4 regions of the Paraburkholderia sp. JHI2823 genome follow, and region 3 is predicted to be linked to each of the others. Evidence: predicted binding sites of a transcription regulator. Region 3 holds the regulator's gene; each other region holds the start of a gene.
The links. Region 3 encodes FNR, which switches genes on or off when oxygen is low (the NO sensors DNR and NnrR bind a similar motif). Its sites were predicted from a motif close to TTGATNNNNATCAA; they were not measured.
Positions count from the first base shown of each region.

Region 1: a site for FNR is predicted at 1,937-1,950, ahead of cyoA (ubiquinol oxidase subunit II). Genes of this name have one in related genera too.
Region 2: a site for FNR is predicted at 1,496-1,509, ahead of VSR34_RS31145 (universal stress protein). Genes of this name have one in related genera too.
Region 4: a site for FNR is predicted at 1,638-1,651, ahead of VSR34_RS30870 (universal stress protein). Genes of this name have one in related genera too.

Region 1 is NZ_JAYMRY010000016.1:112,291-115,565, reverse strand. It holds gene cyoB (cytochrome o ubiquinol oxidase subunit I) at 1-910, opposite strand, end outside; gene cyoA (ubiquinol oxidase subunit II) at 916-1,812, opposite strand; gene VSR34_RS19025 (IclR family transcriptional regulator) at 2,441-3,265, shown strand.
Region 2 is NZ_JAYMRY010000042.1:48,636-51,910, reverse strand. It holds gene VSR34_RS31150 (universal stress protein) at 14-517, opposite strand; gene VSR34_RS31145 (universal stress protein) at 570-1,409, opposite strand; gene VSR34_RS31140 (Hsp20/alpha crystallin family protein) at 1,664-2,098, shown strand; gene VSR34_RS31135 (universal stress protein) at 2,271-3,104, shown strand; gene VSR34_RS31130 (universal stress protein) at 3,166-3,275, shown strand, end outside.
Region 3 is NZ_JAYMRY010000007.1:106,323-109,597, reverse strand. It holds gene VSR34_RS10760 (MFS transporter) at 1-267, opposite strand, end outside; gene VSR34_RS10755 (hypothetical protein) at 458-1,192, opposite strand; gene fnr (fumarate/nitrate reduction transcriptional regulator Fnr) at 1,580-2,335, shown strand; gene VSR34_RS10745 (alkaline phosphatase family protein) at 2,399-3,275, opposite strand, start outside.
Region 4 is NZ_JAYMRY010000041.1:60,344-63,618, forward strand. It holds gene VSR34_RS30865 (CBS domain-containing protein) at 1-632, shown strand, start outside; gene VSR34_RS30870 (universal stress protein) at 736-1,557, opposite strand; gene VSR34_RS30875 (YadA-like family protein) at 1,822-1,995, shown strand; partial or broken gene tnpA (IS200/IS605 family transposase) at 2,023-2,402, opposite strand; gene VSR34_RS30885 (cupredoxin family copper-binding protein) at 2,547-2,858, opposite strand; gene VSR34_RS30890 (metallophosphoesterase) at 2,927-3,275, opposite strand, start outside.

The sequences.
Region 1 (3,275 bases), on a different contig from region 3:
ACGTGGCCATCACTTCCGAATAGATGCCGAACGCCGGCAGCACGAGGATGTACACCTCGGGGTGGCCCCACGCCCAGATCAGATTCAGGTACAGCATGGCGTTGCCGCCCAGCTCGTTCGTGAAGAAGTGCGTGCCGACATAGCGGTCGAGGCCGAGCAGCGCCACCGCGATGGTGAGGATCGGGAACGTTGCCATGATCAGCACGTTCGAGCACAGCGCCGTCCACGTGAACACCGGCATCTTCATGAGCGTCATGCCCGGCGCGCGCATCTTGATGATCGTGACGAAGAAGTTCACGCCCGTGATCAAGGTACCGACGCCGGAAAGCTGGACCGCCCAGATGTAATAGTCGACCCCCACGTCCGGACTGAACTGCAGTTCGGAAAGCGGCGGATACGCGAGCCAGCCCACCTTCGCGAACTCGCCGACCACGAGCGACACGTTGATGAGGATCGCGCTGATCGCCGTCATCCAGAACGAGAGCGAGTTCAGGAACGGGAACGCCACGTCGCGCGCGCCGATCTGCAGGGGCACGACGAGGTTGAAGAAACCGACCATGAGCGCCATCGCCATGAAGAAGATCATGATGACGCCGTGCGCCGTGAAGATCTGGTCGAAGTGATGCGGCGGCAGATAGCCGGGCGAACCGAACGCCATGGCCTGCTGGATCCGCATCATGACCGCGTCGGCGAAGCCGCGCACGAGCATGAGCACCGCCACGATCATGTACATCACGCCGATACGCTTGTGGTCCACGCTCGTGAGCCACTCGGTCCAGATGTACTTCCACTTGCCGGTCACGGTAACGAGACCGAGCACGCCGAGAACGATCAGCGCCATGAACGCCGCCGCGCCCATGATGATGGGCTGATCGAACGGGATCGCCTCTAATGTGAGTTTTCCGAACATGCTGCTTACCCCTTGGTCACGCACGACGGGTCACTGAAGTTCGTGACGTGGCCGTTGTTGTACTTCGCGATGATGTTGTTGAAGAGCTTCGGGTCGACCGTCGAGAAGTACTGCACGGGCGCCTTCTCCTGCGGCTGCGCGACCGTTGCGTACTTGTCCATCGACAGCTGGATCGACGACGCCTTCACCTTCTGCACCCACGAGTCGAAATCCTGCTGGCTCATGGCGAGCGTGCGGAACTTCATATCGGAAAAGCCCTTGCCGCTGTAGTTCGACGAGAGGCCGTCGAAATCGCCCGCTTCGTCGGCGATCAGGTGCAGGCGCGTTTGCATGCCCGCCATGGCGTACACCTGGCTGCCAAGCTGCGGGATGAAGAACGAGTTCATCACCGAGTCCGACGTGATGCGGAAGTTGACCGGCGTGCCGACCGGCACGGCCAGCTGGTTCACCGAGGCAATGCCAAGGTCCGGGTAGACGAACAGCCACTTCCAGTCGAGCGCGACGACCTCGACGTTGATGGGCTTCACGCTCGACTCCAGCGGCTTGTACGGGTCGAGCTCGTGACAGGTGCGCCAGGTGAGGACCGCAAGGAAAAGGATGATGGCGGAGGGAATGGCCCACACCACCACTTCGATCGCCGTGGAATGGGCCCACTTCGGCGCGTAGGTCGCGTTGCGGTTGGAGGCCCGGTAACGCCACGCGAACAGGAGCGTCAGGATGATGACGGGCACCACGACCAGCAGCATGGCCCATGTGGCCGTGGCGATGAGCGATCTTTCGGCCACGCCCACGCTGCCCTTCGGGTCCAGCAGGGCAAAATTGCCGCTGCACCCTGCAAGAGAAACGAGCAGCCCGCTGCCGAGGGGGATTAACCACCTTTTAAAGACTCTTCTGTCTTTCATGTTTGCCTGTTCCGTTGTCCACCAAAACGCCTAACACCCAACACATTTGCATCGCAAACTCGCCACGCAAAATGCTCCCGTATCGTATTCAGCGCGATTCTACGGAAAGGACAATGCGCGAAATTTGATCTTTGTTAAGGAGTGGCGAGCCGGTTAAAGCTCGCCCAGGCAAGCGCGACGGAAGGCCGCAATTATCTTTCTATCGGCTTTCGGCATCCTGAACAGCCGCCACGGGCCGGGCCGGACTCCCGCTCGGCGGACGGCGAGCGGGCAGGCGATGAAAGCGAGCGAAGAGCGAGCGCAGTCTGCTTCGAAAAACGTCACAAAGTGTCCAGATTCATTCGAATCCCAACACCGGTTTTTTATCTCGCTTTTACCGAAATTCCTGGCATTGGCCAATTATCTTTTTCAACGGGAAATAATTGACTGCAATCAAATAACCGGCTGCTAATTCCTCTGCTGCGCGCATATGCCGCATATCCCGACGCGGCGCTCGAGCGGCTTTTCGTGCGCGCTCGTCGCCGAAGCTCGGCACCGCCCTTCCCTGTCCACTGTTGGCGAAAACCGATCGCATGCGCTATCTTGATAGTCTCTTCCAAGCGCCGCCGCAAGATCGAACCGCCAATCCATGAATTCTGCTTCCAGTGCCTCGCCAGACCGTTCCGCCGAAAAGCAGGAGATTCCCGAAAAGCCGGGCGACTCCTACGTGCAGTCATTCGCGCGCGGGCTTTCGGTGATCCGCGCGTTCAACGCCGAGCATCCCGAGCAGACCCTCACGGACGTCGCCGCCGCCACGGGCCTCACGCGCGCGGGCGCGCGCCGCATCCTGCTCACGCTGCAGACGCTTGGCTACGTCGAGGCCGACGGACGGCTCTTTCGCCTCACCCCGCGCATTCTCGATCTCGGCTTCGCCTATCTCACGTCGATGCCGTTCTGGAATCTCGCCGAGCCGGTGATGGAGGAACTGTCGCAGGAAGTGCACGAAAGCTGCTCGGCAGCCGTGCTCGACCGCACCGAGATCGTTTATGTGCTGCGCGTGCCCACGCACAAGATCATGACGATCAACCTTTCGATCGGCAGCCGCCTGCCCGCGTATTGCACGTCGATGGGGCGCGTGCTGCTCGCCTCGCTGGACGAAGCCGCGCTCGACGAAACGCTCGGCTCCTCGCCGCTCTATGCGCATACCGCGCGCACGGTCACCGACATCGGCGAGCTCAAGAAGATCATCGCTCAGGTGCGCCAGCAAGGCTGGGCCATCGTCGACCAGGAACTGGAAGGCGGCCTCATCTCGATCTCGGCGCCCATCCGCAACCGGCAGGGCCGCGTGATCGCCGCGATGAACATCAGCGGCAATGCGCAGCGCACGTCGGCGAAGCAGATGGTGAAGACCTTTCTCGAACCGCTTCAGCAAGCCGCGACGCGCGTCTCCGACATGGTCGCCCGGCGTACCTGAGGGCAAGGCG
Region 2 (3,275 bases), on a different contig from region 3:
AGGGCACCTCAGTTCACGCCGAAACCCGTGCATGGTGTGGTGCGGTCCCCTCGTGCTCATCACCTGGCACCACGCGCGCCGGCACGAGCAGCACGGGACAGGTCGCACACCGCAGCACGCGCTCGGCGACGCTGCCGAGCACGAGGCGGCGCACGCCGCGGCGGCCGTGGGTGCCCATGACGATGAGATCGGCCGGCCATTCAGCGGCGACGCGCTGGATGCATTGCGCCACATCTTCCGCGGGGAGTTCGACTTCGACCGGGCGCGACGTGCCTTTCACGCCCTGCTGCGCCATCCGTGCTTGTGCATCGCCGAGAATGATGCGGCCTTCCTCGATATACGCGGCCCGCACGATCGAGGGATCGTAGCCGGGCACGTCGTACGCGATGACCGGCAGGTCGATCACATAGAGCGCCTGGAGTTCCGCGCCGTTATCGAGCGCGAGTCTGATCGCGGTGTCGAGGGCGTGTGAGGCAGTCTTGCTGCCATCGAGTGCGACCAGAATGCGCGAGTACATGGCAGGCCCTCCCTGGATCGGCCTGGAAATGAAGGTGATGGGCGACGGTCCGTCAATGAGACATGAGCACCGGCAGCGTCATCGTCGAAAGGATCGAGCGCGTGGCGCCGCCCAATACGAGCTCCTGAATGCGCGCATGACCGTAGGCGCCCATCACCAGCAGGTCGTAACCGCCATCGGCCGCATAACTGAGCAACGCATCGCCGATGGATTCGACTGCGTCGCGCTCGAACCGCGTGATGTGGACCGTCGTTGCGCCGTGGCGCGCAAGCATGGCCGCGAGGTCGGCGCACGACGCCTGCGACTCGGCCGGCGTAAAGGCCGTGGAAGCGGCCACGATGGTCACATGCGCCGCCCGCGCGATGAAAGGCATGGCGTCGTGAACCGCGCGAGCGGCCTCGCGGCTGCCGTTCCAGGCCACGAGCACGCGTTCGCCGATCGAATCGAATGTGCCTGTGTACGGCATCAGCAGCACAGGGCCGCCCGCGCCGAGGATGACGGTTTCCGGAAAGTGTTCGGCAATATAGGACTCCGGATCGTCCGGATCGGGTTGCCCGAGTACCACGAGATCGGCGGTCCGGCTGTGCAGCATGACCGTCGTGACAGGGTCTCCCTCGGAGGCAAGCCAGGCGCCATCGATCTGCACGCGCGTCAGTTCGGCACGAAAGAGCCGCTCGATCGCGCCACGCTGTTCGCGGCGCAGCTTGCGATGTGTGTCGTAATAGTCGGCAGTGCCGGACATCACATAGAAGTCGCGCGGCTGCGGCTCGAACGTCGCGAACAGTCCATCCAGATGCGCGCCGAACCGGCCTGCCAGCCTTAGCGCAAGCGACAGTCGCGCGTTTGCGCGCGCGCTCGTGTCCACATGCACGAGGAGGGTCTTGTAGCTCATCGTGATCTCCAGCGAACGGGGTGGTCGCACCGCCCCATCGGGCGGGGATTGGTGATTCGAGTCTAAGAACGCAGGGCGCGTCACGCTTGATTTGAGTCAAGCATCTCCTTGTGCATCGGCCTCGGCGAACGCGGATTTCGGAAAAAGGAGTCATTGAGCCAGATCAATCGGATAACGCCGTCCCTGCGTAGATTGAATACGGCGCGACTCATCGCAGGGTTCGTGCGCCACGAACGCCTAAAGGAGGCAATGCAATGAGCAATCTGACACGTTATGACCCGTTTTCCATGGAGCCCGTTTCGGACCTCTTCCAGGGGCTGTTCCGGCCGATGCGCGGCATGCTCGCCAACGAGGAGAGCGAACTCTCGGCGATGAAGCTCGACGTCACGGAGAACGACAAGGCCTATACGGTGAAGGCCGAACTTCCGGGAGTGGACAAGAAAGACATCGACGTGAAGATCGACGGCAATGTCGTTTCGATCCACGCGAAGGTCGATCGCAAGACAGAGCAGAAGGAAGGCGACCGCGTCATTCGCCGCGAACGTTACAGCGGCTCCTTTGCGCGCACGTTCTCGCTCGCCAGCGATATCGACGAGGGCGCCGCGATTGCGCAGTATCAGGATGGCGTGCTTTCGCTGACGCTGCCGAAGAAAGCCCCCGCCGAGCAGAAGCGTCTGCAGATCCAGTGAGCGCCTGAGGTCGTACGGAGGGGAAGGAGGACGCGTCGATCCGTGCGCGAGAGCACGGCGCGCGCCGCTACGGCGCTGGGGCATCGGCTCGGCGCCTTCTTTTTTGGGCGCTCGTGCAGGCCGGCGTTCGTGAGGCGCAACGCAAGGCGGTTGCATCAAGGGGGGCAAAAAAATGAAACGAGCGATTACGGCGGCCGCCAGGGTCCAGCACGTTGCGCCTTACTCCCGTCTCTTTGTCCTCTTTACCGGCATGGAGCGCGTTGCCGCGCTGCTCGATTGCGTGGCGGGCTGGGCCGAACGAGGCGCGCACGTGCGGCTCGCGGGGCTCGCTCCGGCCGCGCTCGAAGCGGACGCGGACAAGCGCGCCTCACAGCATTTCTTCAATCGGATCACGCTGGACGCCACGCTCGATGCCTCCCGCGAATTGCTCGCGTTGCGCGGAATCGAAGCGGACTGCAAATTCCTCGGTGCCGGGCCGGACAGCGCGGCGCGCACCGAGGCGCTCGCCCGCGCGGTACGCGACTGGAAGGCGGACTTGATCATCGGGGCGCCGGCGAATCCGGTCGCGCTCGCGGGCGAAACGGAGTGCCCGGTGCTTTTGCTGCCCACACCCGCCGCCCGCCACTGCCCGGCACCGCCACGGCGCGTCTTCGTGGCGAGCGATGGCAGCGCGGCGTCCGCTTGCGCCGTGCGGGAAGCGGCCAGGCTGGCTGCCCCGGGCACGGCGGTGCGGGTGGGGTATCTCGCGTGCGACCCGGCGGCCGCGCAGCATCCCGAGGACTTCGACGCTGCGATCCTCGAAGCCGGGCACGATGGCGAGACAACGGCGCACGCGATCGTTCAGGCTGCGCTGCAATGGGGCGCGGACCTGCTGGTGCTCGGCACGCGCGGTGGACACGAAGGGGGGCGGTGGCGCTATGGGAGTGTCGCGGCCGACGTCGCGCAGCGCACGGTGCTGCCGCTGCTCCTCGTGCCGCTCGCTTCGAAGACGTCGATGCTGACGTGATGGCCCGAACGAGGCCGCATGGCGCCACGGCGACCTTCGCTCGATTGCACGGGACACGCTCATGGAACTTCCGTCGAAACCCTTTCATCGCCTCATGGCCACCGCCGAGGGCGGACGCGGCCTGGCTTTGCTCGCGGCGTTTGCCTGCCGCCTCGCGGGTCGCGAGGCGCC
Region 3 (3,275 bases):
CGCGATATAGGCGCTGCCCACGAGGCCCACCTGCGCATTGTCCAGATGCAGAACCGGGCTCGTTTTCAACGCGCTCGCCACCGCACCGGCCAGCGTGACTTCGAGGCCGTCGAGGAGCCACGTGACGCCCAACGCCGCGACGATGAGCACATGAAAGCGCCCCCACGGCAGGCGGTCGAGGCGCGCGGGCAGCGTGGTTTCGATGATGACGGGCTTATCGGACGTAGTGGTCGTATCGGGCCTATCGTGCGTATGGTGCGGATTCATCGGGCAGGGCTGGGTTCGGTCGGGATGGCTGTAGCATGGCCCGTTCCCGAATGGCCGCAGAAGAGCGAACCACGTAAGCAGGTGCGAAATACCGGCTCACGCCAAGTCCGAATTCTTATCTGCGGGATCTCCGAACTTGCCAATGCTTTGAAGGCGCGGCCGAATGTGTGCCCGGAACTCGCGCGCTCGATTAGAAACTGCGCCGAACGGTGACTGTCGCGCCAGTGCTGTGCGAATGAAGAATGGCGACTCGCGCAGTGGCGGAAAACACCCATTGGTCCATGGTGAGCGAGAGCCTGCGTTGAGGCTGCGCGCCGATGTTCAACGTGCTGTCGGGCACCTGAAGAATCGAAATTTGCGGCGCTGTGGAAGGGCCGATGTGCAGATAGCCGGAAGACGGCAGCGCGGCCTGCGGCTCACCATACCCGCTGCCGTGTGCGGACTTCGTGAACTCGTAATGGTATTTGTCGTGTGCGATTGGCGCGCTATAAAAATTCTCCAATTGCGCGTAAAACGGCTTTTCCTGATTCTGTTGATATTCCAGTTCGTAACGGTGCAGATACACCTGAGGTTCTGGCAGTGAAGGAACGACCTCCATGGGCATCGGCGCGATATTGGCGAGCGTCATGGTTTCGGGAGCGCTCATGAAGGTGCTCTGAGCGTAAGCGTAACCGCTCAGCATAAGAAAGGCTGCACCGACAATCTTTTCGTTCAGGCACGTCATGAGGAACCCTCCAATGACGAACTCGAAACATCGACCGCTGAATGTTTCGATCGAACAGACCGCCTTCGCTTCACCTGCATCCATGCATTCTAGTACCTGATTTGCTTCCTGCCAGCCGAATATGAGTGCGTGCGGCGCGATCGATGCGAAGTCCACCAGCTGACGGATGGTCTGCAGAATGCGAGGGGGTGCCAAATGCAACGTTCACGCCTTTCGTCGCTTAACATGACAGTCGAAATGACCGGTCAACGGATGTGGACGGCCGGCAACAGCGGAAGAAATTGCGGATGGAGCAGCGCCGGCGATACCGGCGAAGTCAACTCGTTCGGGAAAATCCGCAGTCGGACCGGACCGTGCCGAACAATGCGCCGAGTGACCTTCAGCGCGCGCGCGGGTCGTGCATCGGCGGTGTTGTTTTTGCGTCGCTTGCGTTTGCGCAAGCGGGCGAGATAGCCGGCGAAACCGTTACGTGACAAGGCGCAAGCGCTCGCGGTTCAGGTGCGCGGCATTTTGCCACCACATTGACGCACGCGCATGGTGTGACAATGCGTCGAAATCTTCAAAATAAGCTAACGAAGGAGTCGTCCGATGCTGTCACCCGTCGCAGGATCCGCTATCGTCGTGCGCCAAAGCAGTCGTGCTCCTCTCGGGGCTACGCAGCCCAGTGCGCGCTGCTCGGGGTGCTCAATGCGCCATCTTTGCATGCCGCAAGGCTTGCCGGCGGAAGAGCTTCCCAAGCTCGAGGCCCTGATCTGCGGCGCGCGCAAGGTGCGCCGCGGGGAAGCGCTCTACCGCTCGGGCGACCGCTTCGACAATCTCTACGCCGTGCGCTCCGGCTCGCTCAAGACGTTCATCGTCAACCGTGACGGCCGCGAGCAGATCACGGGACTGCGTCTCGCGGGCGATGCGCTGGGGCTCGACGGCATTGCCAACGACGTCCATGCGTTCAGCGCGGTCGCGCTCGAAGACAGTTCGATCTGCACGCTGCCCTACGCCGCGCTCAAGACGCTTTGCCGCGAAAGCGGCACGATGCAGGACCGGCTGCATCGGCTCATGGGCGACCAGTTCAATCAGGAAGCTTCGCAGATGATGGTGTTGGGCTCGCTCAGCGCCGAAGAGCGCGTGGCCGCGTTCCTGCTCGACGTCTCGTCGCGCAACTGGCAGCGCGGCTATTCGCAGGCGGAGTTCCGCCTGCGCATGTCGCGCGAAGACATGGGCAGCTATCTCGGCATCACGCTCGAAACGGTCAGCCGGATTCTGTCGCGCTTCCAGAAGCGCGGGTTGATCGATGCGCAGGGCAAGCTGATTCGCATCTGCGATATCGAAGGGCTGCAGACGGTCTGAGCGGGACCGGCGGCGCGACAGCCATCGAACGCCCGATGACTGCCGCTGCCGATTGCTAACGATTTACTTGTCGTCGTCGAGGCCAAGACCCGGCAGACGATGCGTGCCTTCGACCTGCACCGCGTGCAGCAGACGCGGATCGAGGTCGAGCGCGCTCAGGATCGTCGGCGCGACCTGGGTCGTGAACACGTAGTGGTCGTCGGTGCGGCCGGCGTGCTTGAGGCCCGGGAACGACACGACGAGACCCAGATGGCTGTCGTCGGGCGCGTTGCCGCCGTGCTCTTCATCCTTCTTCTTGCTCGACGTATAGATCACACCCGGGTTCGGCTGCACGACGATATCGGGCGTGCGGCCGTTCGAAGGATTGCCGAACCAGTCCGCGAGACGGTCGCCGGTGAGGATGTACGCTTGCGGGCCGTCCGCGCAGATGCCCGGCGCGTTGCAGCCCAGGTTGGCCTTCAGCGTCTTCACGACCGCATCTTTCTGGCTCTGGTCGCGCAGCCAGATCAGGCCGACGTCGTCGGTCTGCACCATGCCGGTGCCAGAAAGGCCCGTGCCGTCGTTCAGGCTGCCCGTCTTCGTATTGTTCTGACCGAAGTTGCCGTTCGGATCCAGATAATTGTTAGCCTCCAGCAGCGCCGTCAGCGTATCGCCGTTCTTCACCAGCTTCGTATGATCGGTCGGCGACTGGCCGTGCTTGGCCGTCACGATGATGAGCGTCGAGGCATAAAGATTGCGCTGCTTCAACTCCGTGACCACGCGCCCGAGCGAGTTGTCGAGGTACGTGATCGCCGCAGCGACCTGCGGGCCTGGCGTGAAGTCGGCGTCGAGGTACCCGCCTTGCTTCGCGACCGTCGCCTTCTGCGCGACGCTGAGCGTCTGGAAGTTCGTGCCGAACAACGTGGGCACGGGCGCGCTCGTCTTGCCCGTCGAATCGAGG
Region 4 (3,275 bases), on a different contig from region 3:
TCTTCGAGGCCGCGACGCTGCTCACGCGACATCACGTGAGTGGCATCCCGGTCGTCGACGACAGCGGCGCAGTTGTCGGCATTCTGAGCGAGGGCGATTTGCTGCATCGCGTGGAAACGGGCACGGGCAAGCCGCAGCGCAGCTGGCTGGGCGAATTCCTCCACTCGACTCGCAAGCTCGCAAGCGAGTACCTGAAAGAAAATGCCGTGAAGGTCAGGGATCTCATGACGAGCAATGTCATTTACGTCTCGCCGCAAGCGGAACTGAGCGAGATCGCCGACCTGCTGGAGCGCCACCATATCAAGCGCGTGCCGGTGCTGGACCAGGGCAAGCTCGTGGGCATCGTGAGCCGCGCGAATCTGATCCGCGCGCTGGCGAGCGCGGCGCAGCCCGATCCGGCGGCAGTCGCTTCCGACGAGGCCATTCAGCGCGAGGTGCTTCACGCACTGGACGGGCATCGCTGGGCGATGGCCACGGAGAACGTCGTCGTCAAGGAAGGGATCGTTCATCTCTGGGGCACGGTGAACTCGGAAGAGGAGCGCAAGGCGATATTGGTCGCGGCCGGGCGTGTAGCCGGCGTCAAGGGCGTCGAAGACCATCTCGGATACCCGGTGGTGTTCTCGCCGATGTAAGGGCGTGCGTCGTGCCCCGGCGGCTTCCGCTTGCGCCGGGGATCGTGCGCGCGCTTGGCCTCGCGCGATCTCATCCGACCGGCGCGACGCGCGCGCCGCTCACTCAGTGAGACATCAGAACCGGCAGTGTCATCGCGGAGAGTAGGGTTCGCGTCGCGCCGCCCAGGACCAGTTCCTGAAGCCGTGCGTGGCCATACGCGCCCATTACGAGCAGGTCGCACGCGCCATCGGCGGCCTGGTTCAGCAGCGCATCGCCTGCGGCTTGAGCGGCGCGGCTGTCTAGTTTGGCTATGTCGATCGACGCCGCGCCGTGGCGCGCGAGCATGGCGGCCAGCGCGTCGCACGATGCATGCGACTGTTCGTCCGTAGCGATGATCACATGCGCCGCTCGCGCGATGAACGGCAACGCGTCGTGAACCGCGCGGGCCGCTTCCCGGCTTCCATTCCAGGCGATGAGCACACGTTCGCCGAACGACTCGAACCTGCCCGCATAGGGCACCAGCAGCACCGGGCCGCCCGCTCCCAGGAGAATGCTCTCCGGGAATCCATCCGCAATCCAGGATTCCGGATCGTCCGGATTGGCCTGTCCGAGAATCGCGAGATCCGCTGTCCGGCAGCGCTGCATGATTGCCGAAACGGGATCGCCATGCGTGACAACCCATGCGCCGTCTACCTGAGCGCGAGATGCTTCTGCGCGGAATAACCGTTCGATCGCGCCGCGTTGTTCCAGGCGCAGCGTGCGATGCGTGTCGTAGTAGTCAGCCGTTCCGCCCATTACATGGAACTCGCGCGGGTTGGGTTCGAACCGCGCAAAGAGCCCTTCGAGATGGGCGCCGAACCGGCGAGCCAGCCCGAGCGCGAGCGAGAGTCGCGCATTGGCCGATGCGCTCGTATCCATGTGAACGACGATGGTCTTGTAGCTCATTGCGGTCTCCAGCGAAGCATTGCGGTGCGCATTGGGGCGCACCGCGTGTTCCGAGTCTAAAGATGATGGGTGTCCTGCGATTGACCTGAATCAGCCATATTTTCCGTGGATGCATACGGTATGCATGAACCCCGGCTTCTGCCTGCCTGTCAAGGTCGGGCGCGGAGGCGTTGACTGGACCTGAAACGGACAGCAGCGGACGCCGCATTAGCGCCCTGGAAGGACGTCTACGCCGTCCGCGCTATCCTTCCCCGCCCCCCTGAAGTGCTCAGGATTAGCCGCAAGTCTGGGTTTGCCGCGCAACTGAAAGGCTATGGCGCTGTCGGCGTTGGCGTGACCTACCGATCCGAGAGTGGCAGATGGCTGGTAAACGGCGCTTTGTCGGTTACCGGATCGGGTGGAACGGGAGTGCGGACACAGGTAGGCTACGAATTCTAGCGGCTGCCCTCGGTTCCGCCACGGGTCGAACTGGCGCACGATCTCGATGGGCGCACCACCGCAGCTACCGGCGAAGTAGGGCGGAGACCGTAGCGCGCCACCCCATAACCTGCGGCGCACGCTCGGGTTAATTCTTCTTTCGGATCATGCGGCCGGAGACGCCCTTTAGGCTATTGCCGACAGGGAAACCTTCGGCGGGTAGTTCACCAAGAGGTGGACGTGGTCATCCTCCCCGTCGAATTCCACGAGCTGCGCCTCGAAGTCCAGGCATACACCTGCGAAGACTTCGCGCAGTCGTCGATCACTTCCTTGGTGAAAACATCACGCCGGTATTTAGTCACAAAGACCAAATGAGCACGATCACGATACGATGCGCACGCGTCCTGGTATCGCGAGCGGCAGCGCACGGAGATCGCGCGTTTTCTGCCGCATAACCGGCAACTGGTCGCAACGTATGCTGCGCTGCTCGACGATCTCATGGCGAGGCCCGTGCGCTAATCGCTTCAGGCGCACAGCGGGGGCCATGCGCCGAATAGAAGTCGAGCCATCGACTACTGCACAGTGATGGTTGCCTTCATATAGGGATGAATTCCGCAGAACACTTTGTATACCCCCGGCTTGTCGAATTTGAACTGATAGGTATCGTTCTGGTCGAGCGCGGCGGAGCGGAATATGCCCGCATCGTTGACGACGGTGTGCGGTTCGCCATCCATGTTCTTCCAGGTCACCGTCGTGCCCGCCTTGACCGTCATGGCCATGGGCGAAAACATGAAATTCTTGATGACGACTTGATTGGGCTCTTCCGCGTGCGCAGGCAATCCACCGGCGAATGCGGCCGTGAGTAACACGATCGCGCGAAGCATGGCGAAGGTACGACGAAACAAGAGGGATAGCATGGCTCGGTTCCTTGTCGAGTGAGCGAGAGGCGACGTCAGGCGAGCGTCGTGTCGGACAGCGACATTGCGAGGGGATGGCGCGAGATCTTGATACTCGTTACGCCGAGCATCTTCGGCAGCTGGTCGCTTGCCACCTTGAGCGGCCCGGGTCCAGGGCCATTGCCCGCGGTCGGCTGCGGATAGGCGGTCGAGCGCGCCGTGTGGAATGTGACATTCCCTTCCACCTTGGAAACGATCTGATGAATATGTCCATTCAGGACCGTGACCGAGCCGAACCGCTTCAGATAGCTCATTGCCTGGCCCGCATCACCGGTACCCCAACCCCATGGTTCGTAGATGGTCCACATTGGCATGTGCGTAAAGACAACGATCGGCGTGCTGGAT